Regions from separate parts of the Alkaliphilus crotonatoxidans genome, predicted to be linked through region 2. Evidence: riboswitches for the same ligand, from Rfam matches in the RefSeq annotation. Region 2 holds a riboswitch; the other holds the start of a gene.

Region 1 (5,894 bases), on a different contig from region 2:
CCTTTTCATATTCCTTAGTGTAGTAATCGAAGGGGGTTTTTTCTGGTATAAATAAAATTGAGTTGTATCTTACAGCCCCGTCAACGCTAATGTGGATATGCTTAAGGGGTTTGTCATAGCCATAATGCTTGTCTGCATAAAATCTTTCATAATCCTCCTGGGTAAGCTCGCTTTTGTTCTTTCTCCAGATGGGCACCATACTGTTAAGGACCTGCTCTTCAATGTAGTCCTCATATTCATCCTCAGTGCCCTCCTTTAATCTGGTATTTTTCATATCCATTTTAATGGGATACCTGATGAAGTCGGAATACTTTTTAACAATGCTCTTCAGCCGATATTCTTCTAAATACTCATCATAGCTTTCATCCTCGGTATTCTCTTTAATCTTTAAAATGATATCAGTTCCGACGGACTCCTTTTCCCAGGGCTCAATGGTATAGCCATCGGCCCCGTGGGATTCCCATTTATAGGCCTGGTCTCCATCTAATGCCCTACTGATAACCGTAACGGTTTCTGCCACCATGAAGGCTGAATAGAAGCCAACGCCAAACTGGCCAATGATTTCGTGACCATCTTTAATTTCCGTTGCCTTTTTAAAGGCCAGGGAACCGCTCTTGGCAATTACCCCTAGGTTATCCTCCAATTCTTCCTTGAGCATACCAATACCTGTATCAGAAATCTTTAATACTCGATTTTCCTTGTCTGCGAAAATCTTAATGTAATAATTTTCAGGATTGAAGCTTATGTTTTCGTCAGTCAAGGCTCGATAATAGATTTTATCAATGGCATCACTGGCATTGGAAATAAGCTCCCTTAAAAATATTTCCTTGTGGGTGTAAATTGAGTTAATCATCATATCCAGCAGTCTTTTGGATTCTGCCTTAAATTGTTTCTTTGCCAAAATAACCCCTCTCCCTTCATTTTATTTCTTTTAATTCTAAAGGCTCGTCCCACTCCTATATATGTAAACAGTACCTTACTCAAGGAATTCTGTATGGGATTTTTGCCCTCTTTGTGTTAGCACTCTCGTTTAATGAGTGCTAATTTCCATAGTCTTTATATATCATATTCTTTATTCTGTGTCAATACCTCCATTTAGGTTATTGGGTAAGCTTCTTGTACAAAAAGGAAGAATAATCGTTTTATTAAGTTGATTGATTGACGACGGCTTTTTTTCTGTGCTACAATTAAATAAAAAATCTATTTGCGGGGGGACCATTTGGTTGAGAAGGTAAAACCTGACCCTTTGAACCTGTCAGCTAATACTGGCGTAGGGAAGCAGATCATTCATGTTGATTGAATTATGGGTGCTTCTGATATTAAGAAAGCACCTTTTTTTATTATCTACCTTCCGTACTAGATTCAACAAAAGTAGTCCTTTAAATCTATAAGGAACGCTCTATTCTTGAGTCAATACTTATTGATTAAGGGTTAAATGATCTCCTGCAATATTAATGAAAGTGAGGGAGCAATATGAAAAAAGTATTAACGATAGCCGGCTCAGATTGCAGCGGCGGTGCAGGCATACAGGCGGACCTGAAGACCTTTTCGGCCCATGGTGTCTTTGGAATGAGTGTGATTGTATCGGTTGTGGCTGAAAATACCAGCCGGGTCATTGATATTCAGGATGTAACGCCAGATATGATTGAAAAGCAGATTGACGCTGTATTTGAGGATATTGAGGTGGATGCAGTGAAGATTGGCATGCTTTCTCAGCCGGCCTGTATGATGGCTGTGGCTAAGAAACTTAGGCAATACCATCCTGCCAATGTAGTGATTGACCCGGTAATGTATGCAAAAAATGGTTGCCCCCTTATGGACCCTGATGCCATCGATACTTTGATTGCCGAGATTATCCCCCTGGCGGATTTGCTGACACCCAATATCCCAGAGGCTGAGAAGATTTCAGGCCTTCAAATTAATAATGTAGCTGAAATGGAGCAAGCAGCCAAAAAAATCTACGAAATGGGGGCTAAAAGTGTACTGGTAAAGGGCGGCCATGCCCTAGGGGATGCCCTGGATGTACTATATGACGGTGATCAATATATCCATTTTAGTGCCGAAAGAATCGATACCAAGAACACCCATGGCACCGGCTGCACCTATTCCTCTGCCATAGCCTCTAATTTAGCCCTGGGTATGGATTTACAAGGGGCTGTAAAGCATGGTAAGGACTATGTTACAACGGCCATCAGGCATTCCCTTTCCATCGGTAAAGGCTGCGGGCCCACCCACCATTTTTACAAGCTTTATCAAAGGGGATTAAATCGACCCATTTAAGACTGAATTGTTGTAATATAAAAGGCCCCAACCGTTGGGGCCTTTTTAATTGTTTGTATATATAAATTAAGGCATTCTTTAAATTTGCTTTGAACACTTGATTAATTTCCTCTGTTCCTAACACCACTCCTTGACTACCACTTCTCGTAATGAATTTTAGATTGGTCATATCTGTTCTCTGGCTTCCTTTCTTCGGCCGGATACCCAATGGATATAATGGAAAGGGGGATGACTGCTTCGGGCAGGGATAGGATTTTTTGAACTGCCTTGACCCGATCCTCAGTGGGATGCACCCCCAGCCAAACGGCCCCCAGCCCCAGATGCTGAGCCATCAATAGGATATTTTGGGTGGCGGCCGCACAGTCCTGTACCCAGTAACCGCCATATTTTTCTTTTTCGGTATCACCACAAACTACAATGGCCACTGAGGCATCCTTAAGCATTTTTGAATAGGGATGAACCTCCATGATTTGGTTAAAGCACCCCTTATCCCGCACAACAACAAATTCCCAGGGCTGCCCGTTCCCTGCCGAGGGGGCCGCCATGGCTGCCCTTAGCAGTTCCCTGACCTTTTCCGCTGAAACCTCTTCATTTGTGTATTTTCTAATGCTTCTTCTTTCAAATATTTCCTTCATAGGGTCCTCCTTAAATTATATATTTTTATATCAGCGACTTTATTGTCTGCCTTCCTTTATACAAAAGGGATCAAAATCAGCATTTTCATTCCATATGTATTCTATATCTTGGGCAATCTCTTTTGATGTCGCCTTTCCATGGCGGTCTGCAACAAAGCCCAGCGTCATATCAATTCCTGCCGAAACCCCCGATGAGGTATAATATCTACTATCCGCCACCCACCGGGCTTCATAGACCCATTTCACCTTGTCGTTAAGGGAAGTCACCCAATCATAGGCCTTTTTGTTGGTGGTTGCCCTGACTCCATTAAGCAGCCCTGTTTGGGCTAAAAGGGCTGTCCCGGTACAAACCGTCAGACAATAGGCGGCTTCATCTGCTAAAGTCTTTAACAGATCAATCACCTTCTTCTGATGAACTAGTCCCCTGGTTCCTAATCCCCCTGGTATGAGGAGAATTCCGCCAGGCTTAATTGCTGTGGCCCCTTCCGTTACAACGGTAATTTTTTGCCTGCTGACAATCTGCCCTCCATTTAAGGAAAACAATCGTATTTGATATTGTTCCATTAGCCTTCCAATGACCTCCACAGGGCCAAATACATCCAGGGTTTCAAAATCATCAAATAAAAAAATATTAACATCTATCATGATCGCCCCTCCCTTCCATTCTATTATCATTCTTTTTTTCTTATTATATCCAATAGATGGGAAAAGTCAAATTAAAGCATCAACCATAAAATTACAAAAAAAGAGCGCCCCGCCCTAGATTTTATCATCTATTCTGAGACACCCTTTTTTGATTATTTTTTTAAAGCTTCACTGGCAGCATAGGCCCCGCCAAGTCTTCCTGACGTAAAGGCATAGCCTATTCCAACTCCGTTTCCGACATAGGTATCGTTGAACAATACACCCTCTGATTCAAGCCCTACGGCATACAGGCCTTTAATTGGTACTCGCTGTTGGTTTAATACCTGGAATTTCGTATTAACCAATAAGCCACCAACAGAGCCCAGGTTATTAACCTCTGCAATGATGGCATAATAGGGACCTTCCCCCATGGGAATCAAGTATTCAGAGGCTTTACCAAATTCGGAATCAACTCCTGTTTTAACGGCCTCTTCGTATTGATTAAAGGTTTCTGTAAATACTGCCACATCCATTCCTGCATTTTCGGCCAATTCTTCTATGGTATTCCCTTTAAAGCCATGGCCCTTCTCCACCATGGCATCAAAAACCTGACCGGCATTGACCCAGGGGTGATCTAAGGTAAATTGCTCTGCAAAGTCAGCATAGAACTCGGGGGGCATACCGGGCAGCTTCGGTGCCTTTACACCATTCATCCCCTCTTCCATCAGAGCTTCGAGCTGAGATTGAGAAACGATTACATAATGATATGGGCCATGGAAGGCGCTGGTGTTGGCCGCAGCCACCGCAGTTAAGGTGTAGGCTTCATCTCTGAATCTGGCCCCTGAGGTGCCCACATTCATAAAGTTTGGTAAATAGGTTAGCATCAGGGGATAGCTTGCTTCAAAGGAATCAAACTGTTTTTTCAAGTCATTGGTAGCCCTGGCCAGGGTCTGATGAAGCATTTGACCGCCAAAATTATCCGGCACCTTGGCCCCCACTTCCCATGACATGATTAAGCCTTCTCCAACGTTTTGTCCCAGACCGCCATTAACTCCCTCAAAGCCAAAATGTTCCTTGACCATTTCGGCGTTGGCAGCATAGCCACCGGTTGCCATAATAACACTTCTACCGGTAATTTCAAGGGTTGTGCCGTCAGATTTCTTTGCAATCACGCCTACCACTTCACCAGCTTCATTGGTTATTAGCTCCTTGGCGGTGGTTTCTGTAATCACCTGTCCTCCTCCAGCTTCAACGGAATCGGCCAGCATTTCCCTCAGGGTAGGCTGACGGGTTTCATAGGGGGGCAATACGTGAAGCTGCTCTCCCATGTAATTAAGAAATTGAGTAGTGTATCCCTTTTCAGCCAACCAATCGTAGGTTTCTCCTGACTTCACCACATATTGCCTGATGGCCGCAGCATCCACCCGCCAGTGATTGTTTTCAATCCAATGGGCGATCTCCTCTTCTGCATCAACCTCTACTCCATTTTCAACGGCAACAGATGAATTATAGAACTTACCGGCCCAGGATAAATTACTGGCACCGCCAATAACACCTGTCTTTTCAATAATAATTACCTTCGCCCCTTCATCGGCCGCTGCTATAGCCGCCGATACGCCGGAGGCCCCTGCCCCCACTACGATAACATCGGCTTCCAGCTGCTCTGTTTTTCCTTCACCTGTTTTGGGGGCACTTTCTTTTTTAAAGGCATCGACATTTCCTCCCGCCTGTACAATGGCAGCTTCAACGGCTGTTAGCATGGCTTCGCTAGAAATGGTTGCTCCACTGACTGCATCAATAGCCAGGGATTGGGTTTCCAATATCTGCTCCTTGATTCTCTCAAGGGCCTGATCCCCCAATCCTTCTGTTTCTGACTGGCTGATGATCTGAATATCAATTATTTCTGTTTCACTCAGGGTCACTGCTATTTTTACATCGCCTCCGTGTCCCTTGGCCTCTGCCGAATAGGTACCTGGCTCCATTGTGCCGGCTGTTTCCTGGGTACAGCCTCCCAGCAGAGAAACCACTAACACCAGGGCCAGGGCCAACAGTAATGGTTTACTGATTTTTGTCCTTTTCATTATTCATCCTCCTTATTAGATCAGGTATAAATCCTTATACAAAAAAATTGTAAACCCTGGTGCAGCACCAGGGTCAAGGATGTTTGTTAAAAAACAAATAAAAATATGCAAATTAGATATAACAATCTAAATGGGTATATTTACCTCTAAATAGGAATTGTTTTTGTCTTTAGTCTTTTCTGTTAAAATGATTTTACCGATAACGTCTCCCTTAATCGTATAGCTCTTTCTTTTAATAAAATCCAGCATAAACTGAACGGAGTTCCTGGTGAGA
Region 2 (5,894 bases):
ATAGCCTCAGCCATGATGATGGGGATGGCTCCCACAGAGGAAATGACTAAAAGTGCCATTGGAGAGCTATCAAGCATGATTGCAGGTATGGCTTCCACCATGCTGACATCTGCTGGATTAACACTGCAAATTAGTCCACCCGCCATTGTAATGAAGGCTGCCGATATTGATCCTCAAGAAGCCTTGACAATTGATTTTGAAACTCCGTCGGGGAAAATTGAACTTAATATTGGATTTAGTATATAGTATTACCTCAAAACCAATTTACTAAAGTAAAAGATTTTAAATTTTAATTCTTTCTTTATTTATCTACTCTCAAAATAGTAAAGACCGTCTTTTCAGGCGGTCATTACTTATTTTTAAGGATAAATATAATTTATCATCTAAGCATTTAATGGTATGGAATATTATGCATAAACATACCATAAATTTAACATCCTGAAAACTTAGACTCTTATAATTAGATAGATTCCCCCTTGAAATCCTTGAAATATTTATCAAACCTGGAGACAAAGAATAGGTGCCTTGGCATTATAATTGATGCCTTTCATTTCATACCTTTTTGGGGACTTTACCCCCTAAATATTGGTGTACTGTATTCATATCCTTATCTCCCCTGCCCGATAAATTCACTACAATAATCTCCTCTTGCTTGGTTTGAGGCGCCAGCTTCATTAAATGGGCAATGGCATGGGCACTTTCAAGGGCTGGAATAATCCCTTCCTTCTGAGTTAGATACTGTAGTGCCTCCATAGCTTCATCATCCGTCACACTTTCATAAATCCCCCTTTTTGTCTCATGGAAAAAGGCGTGCTCCGGCCCTACACCGGGGTAATCAAGCCCTGATGAAATAGAGTGAACTGGCATAACCTGACCCTGTTGATCCTGCAACAAATAGGTCATCATACCATGGATCACTCCTACCGAACCCTTGGTGAGGGTAGCTGCATGTTCACTGGTATTGATTCCCTTCCCTGCTGCCTCTACCCCGATCAGCTTAACTGCTAATTCTTCCTTAAAGGGGTAAAAAAGTCCCATTGCATTGCTTCCGCCCCCTACGCAGGCAATCAAATAATCCGGCAAGCGCCCTTCCTTTTCAAGGATTTGTACCCTCACTTCGTCCCCAATAATTCGCTGAAAATCCCTAACGATGGTGGGATAGGGATGAGGCCCCACCACTGACCCAAGGAGATAAAAGGTGTCCTCTGAATTGACAATCCAGTCTTGAATGGCCTCATCAACGGCATCATTCAGGGTGGCGGTTCCTGAGGATACACTGTTAACTTTGGCCCCCAACAGCTCCATTTTTAATACATTCAAAGACTGCCGCACCACGTCCTCCTTTCCCATGTAGATCTCACAGGGTAAATCAAACATGGCACAAATGGTGGCAGTCGCCACCCCATGCTGGCCTGCTCCGGTCTCGGCAATAATTCGCTTTTTCCCCATTCTTTTTGCCAATAGCACTTGGCCAATGACATTATTAATTTTGTGAGCTCCTGTGTGATTTAAATCCTCCCTTTTTAAATAGACTTTCCCACCCCCCAGGGCTTTGGTCAGGTTTTGGGCATAGTATAGCGGTGTAGGCCTGCCGGAGTATTCCCTGACATAATATTGATATTCCTTGATAAATTCTACATCCTCTCTGGCAGCTAGGAATTCCTGCTCCAGATCATTTAAAGCATCCATCAGAGTTTCAGGTACGTACTGGCCGCCAAATCTACCGAATCTTATGGGTAATGTCTTTTTCTTCATTTTCTTTTCCTCCCTTATTCTATTTCTTTTTCTTAACTTTACCGATCGTCCACTATCTGTTTACTAATGACTAAAGGGTACTTCTCATTTCCAAGAGCTGACCGTCATATTTAAGTCATTTTGCCAAATCCCCCCTTTCTATATAATAAAAAAAGAGCATGCCATCCCTAAAAAAGGGACGGAATACTCTTTACTCCGCGGTACCACCCAAATTAGACAGTTACACCCATCTTCCTAAGCTCTTTGATACAAAAAAATAAACATTTCATCCTAATTATAGGACGAAATGTTATCATTCCGCGTTGCCACCTAGCTTAGACAGATGTAATCTATCTCACTTTTCCAGGTACGGAAAACAAAGCCTTGTTTTCGATACCCTGCCTCTATAACGTGAGGCCTACGGCTTCATGATACTCTCCATAAGGATTTCCCACTGCTTCTCCTGGAGCCATTCCATAAGCACCTTTGCATCAGGCTTCCACCATCCCCGACTCGCTTGGCCATCGCTGCTTATCTACTCTTTCCAGTCATCGAATTTGAACTTATTTTGTATGATTATACAGTATTCATTTAGGGGTGTCAATGGTTATTAATTAAAAATTTTAGTCCCTAAAACCCATTTCATTCTGAAAGGATCTTAGGGACCTTCTTGATACCAGGTTCAGGCGAGAGCTAATACCTAGCCTCTAAATTAAGGGGCTATCGTAGTCAAATTCCCCAATAGTGGTACTAGTCTTCTTCCCTTAATATGTTGATGTTTTTCCCTGCCATTACCTTGTTCATATTCCTCATGGCACACATTTTACCACACATCGTGCAGGTATCTTCGTGCTCTGGGGTCGATTCTTCCCTGTATCTTCTAGCCTTTTCAGGGTCGATTGCCAGTTCAAACATAGTATTCCAATCAAGGGCTTGCCTTGCCCTGCTCATTTTGTTATCCCATTCCCTGGCTCCCTTTATATCCTTCGCAATATCAGCAGCATGAGCCGCAATTTTGGCAGCAATAATTCCCTCCCTCATATCTTCAAGATTAGGCAGCCGTAAATGCTCAGCCGGGGTTACATAACATAAAAAATCGGCTCCATTGGCGGCGGCAACAGCTCCTCCAATGGCGCTGGTAATATGGTCATAGCCTGGTGCAACATCCGTCACCAGGGGCCCCAGCACATAGAAGGGGGCTCCATGGCAAAGCCTTTTTTCCAGCAGCATATTAGCGGCAATTTCATTCAGCGCCATATGGCCTGGCCCTTCAATCATAACCTGTACATTTTTTTCCCAGGCTCTTTTGGTAAGCTCTCCCAGGGTAATAAGCTCTTTAATTTGACTGGCATCAGTGGCATCATGTATGCTACCGGGCCGGCAGGCATCCCCCAGACTGATGGTAACATCATATTTGGCACAAATATCCAATACCTGATCATAGTATTCATAAAAGGGATTCTCTTTGTTATTTAATTCCATCCAGGCGTACAGTAATGAACCACCCCTGGAAACAATATTGGTCAGCCGAGGATTTCGCTTAAATACCCGGGCGGCTTCTCGATTGATTCCAGCATGGATTGTCATAAAGTCAATTCCGTCAATTGCGTGCTTTTCCACCACCTTAAGAAATTCTTCCGCTGTTATATCCTTTAACTCCTTATCGTAAAACCCCACTGCATCGTAAATAGGTACCGTTCCAATCATGGCCGGTGACAGATCAATCAAGGCCCGTCTAAATGCTTCGGTCTTACCATAGGAGCTTAAATCCATGATAGCCTCGGCCTTCATATCAATGGCTGTTTTAACCTTTTCCATTTCCATGTCTATGTTGACACAGTCTTTAGAAATTCCCAGGTTGACGTTGATTTTTGTCCTGAGGCCCTGGCCAACTCCCTCGGGGCTAAGGCCATGGTGGTTTTTGTTGGCAGGAATAACAATTTTACCTTCTGCCATCAGCTCTCGAAGAATTTCCACCTCCATTTGCTCCTTTTCTGCTACAATTGTCATCTCCTTTGTAACGATTCCCTTACGGGCTGCATCCATTTGGGTTGTGTAATTCATTTTGCCACTTCCTTTCAAGTTCATCTTAATCCTAACAGTTATGTTTTACTGTATAAAAAAACACCAACCCATAGGATTGGTGTTTAAAACATAAGCATATCAATATTTCTTCAACAGCATTATGCCAATAAACAACTCCCTACGCTAGTATTATCTAGTTCAGGTAATTAGGGTCAAAGAAATACGGTTCTTAATCTCAGCTGGCCATTCCAGCCCCCCTGTGCTTTTTAGTAATTATTTAATTTTACTCTTTTATACTAGCATAGTTGACTCTTATTTGCAATTGGCTTTAGATAGTTCTGTTATTGAAAAATGTACTATTTTACTGGAATCCAGATTTCCATATAGGAATCGTTCTGGGTTGGATCCTCACTGATATAAACTTCGAAGGAATCGCCCCCTGTGTGTTCGTAGCCGTTTGATGGAAACCATTCTGAAAAGATTTGCTTCCAAGCCCTACTGATACTATCGGGAACTGGGCCCCTCACTTCAAATACCGCCCATTTGGAGGCAGGCTGCATTAATACTTCAAAATCCTCCCCAGGCTTTAGGGTAGATTCCACTGCGATCCAGTAATCCATTTTGTTTTCTTCTGTATTATAGTCTGCACTTAGGCCCATTACTCCTTTGATTTCTCCATTGTTTAACCTTACCAGTTGTTCCACTGTGCCGTCTTGATTAAGCTGGTTCCAAAACCTGCTAATGGCTTCACCCATATCATCAAAGGAAACCGTCTGCTTTCTACCCACTACCTCAAAGCTTTCTTTTTCAACAATACGATACTTCATTGGTTCCGCTCCTTTCAAGTTTACCTGAATACTCAGGCGATTATAGGATTCCAGCCTTCCCTTGCCCCTTCGTGCTTCAGTGGGAGTAATTCCATGATGCTTACGAAAGGCTTTGGAAAAGGCCTCAGGAGTGTCATATCCATATTTAAGGGCTAGGTCAATCACCTTACAGTCCGAGCTGATCAACTCTTGGGCGGCCAGGGTCAGCCTGCGCCTTCTTACATATTCAGCCACTGTCATATCGGTTAAGATCATAAACAGCCGCTGAAAGTGAAAGCTCGAAAGGTGGGCCTGTCTAGCAATCCCTTCAATTGTAATTTCATCCTGCAGGTGATTTTCTATATAATCTATTGCCCTTTGTAAAGCCTCTACCATTGTCATATGCCTCACTCCTTGATTCCATTTTACCAATGAGTATTGTTGATTACCTGTCTTTTTGTGCGGTCGTTGGACTGGATTTGTTAATGATTTGTTTGAGGTTTTTTGCTATTATCGCTTTCTTCCTGCACCGCCGCCCCTAGTTGAGCCGCCGCCTCCAAAGGATCTGCCTCCACCGAAGGACCTTCCCCCGCCAAAGGAAGAACGGCCTGAGGATGGTCTACTGCTCCTGCTGGATGAGCTTGAGCCTCCAAATAGACTAGAGGTAGAACGACCGGCACCGCCCCCACGGGTTGAGCCACCACCACCGCTGCTGCTACCCCAGAAGCCCCCAGATCTGGGCTTGGGCGTAGTATTTCTTTGATTTGAGGTGGAGCGTCCGGCACCACCTCCCAGGCCTGCGTTACTGCCACCATTGGTTCTTCCTGTGTTATTACCAAAGGTTCTTGGGGGTCTGGGGGTCGTATTCCATCGACCATTATACCAGTAGCCTCCCCCTGGCGGTGGCGGGCCATAATGCCCCCAATAGCCCCCAGGACCATAGCGTCTAATTCGACGACGACTAAAGGGGTTAAAGGGAATTCCATATCTTCTTCTGTAATAGGCTCCTCGGGTTTGCGTAACCAGGACAATTATGATAATTAAGAAGAAAATCATAACAATAAAGGTAATAAAGCCGCCCCCCGAGCTATTTCCTGTCTGCGAAGGCTGCGGTTGATTGGGCTGCCCTGGTGTAGCTAAATTTTTGAGATGATTGTCAAAGAATCCATACAGGGCATTGGCAGTTTCCCCTGCCCCCTGATCATAATTTTGTCTGGCAAAATAGGGCTCAAGATTTGAATCAAGAATGTTTTGTACTCTATTACTGGTTAAGCTTCCTTCAATATCCCTTCCGGTCACCATCCAGTAATCGTCATCGCCTATTGACAT

The links. A riboswitch is a leader RNA that binds a small molecule or an ion and turns the genes downstream of it on or off. The one in region 2 is predicted to bind thiamine pyrophosphate.
Region 1: another riboswitch for thiamine pyrophosphate. It lies ahead of thiD (bifunctional hydroxymethylpyrimidine kinase/phosphomethylpyrimidine kinase); the one in region 2 lies ahead of thiC (phosphomethylpyrimidine synthase ThiC).

What each region holds. Positions count from the first base shown of each region.
Region 1 covers NZ_BAAHXS010000003.1:317,246-323,139, reverse strand. Annotated here, with positions in the region: gene htpG (molecular chaperone HtpG) at 1-901, opposite strand, end outside; TPP riboswitch at 1,199-1,295, shown strand; gene thiD (bifunctional hydroxymethylpyrimidine kinase/phosphomethylpyrimidine kinase) at 1,474-2,280, shown strand; gene ACYQ1I_RS02445 (nitroreductase family protein) at 2,415-2,915, opposite strand; gene ACYQ1I_RS02440 (DJ-1/PfpI family protein) at 2,955-3,560, opposite strand; gene ACYQ1I_RS02435 (FAD-dependent oxidoreductase) at 3,713-5,620, opposite strand; gene ACYQ1I_RS02430 (MerR family transcriptional regulator) at 5,747-5,894, opposite strand, start outside.
Region 2 covers NZ_BAAHXS010000006.1:438,277-444,170, reverse strand. Annotated here, with positions in the region: gene ACYQ1I_RS14130 (chemotaxis protein CheX) at 1-246, shown strand, start outside; gene trpB (tryptophan synthase subunit beta) at 553-1,755, opposite strand; gene thiC (phosphomethylpyrimidine synthase ThiC) at 2,485-3,798, opposite strand; TPP riboswitch at 3,917-4,028, opposite strand; gene ACYQ1I_RS14115 (GyrI-like domain-containing protein) at 4,116-4,967, opposite strand; gene ACYQ1I_RS14110 (TPM domain-containing protein) at 5,076-5,894, opposite strand, start outside.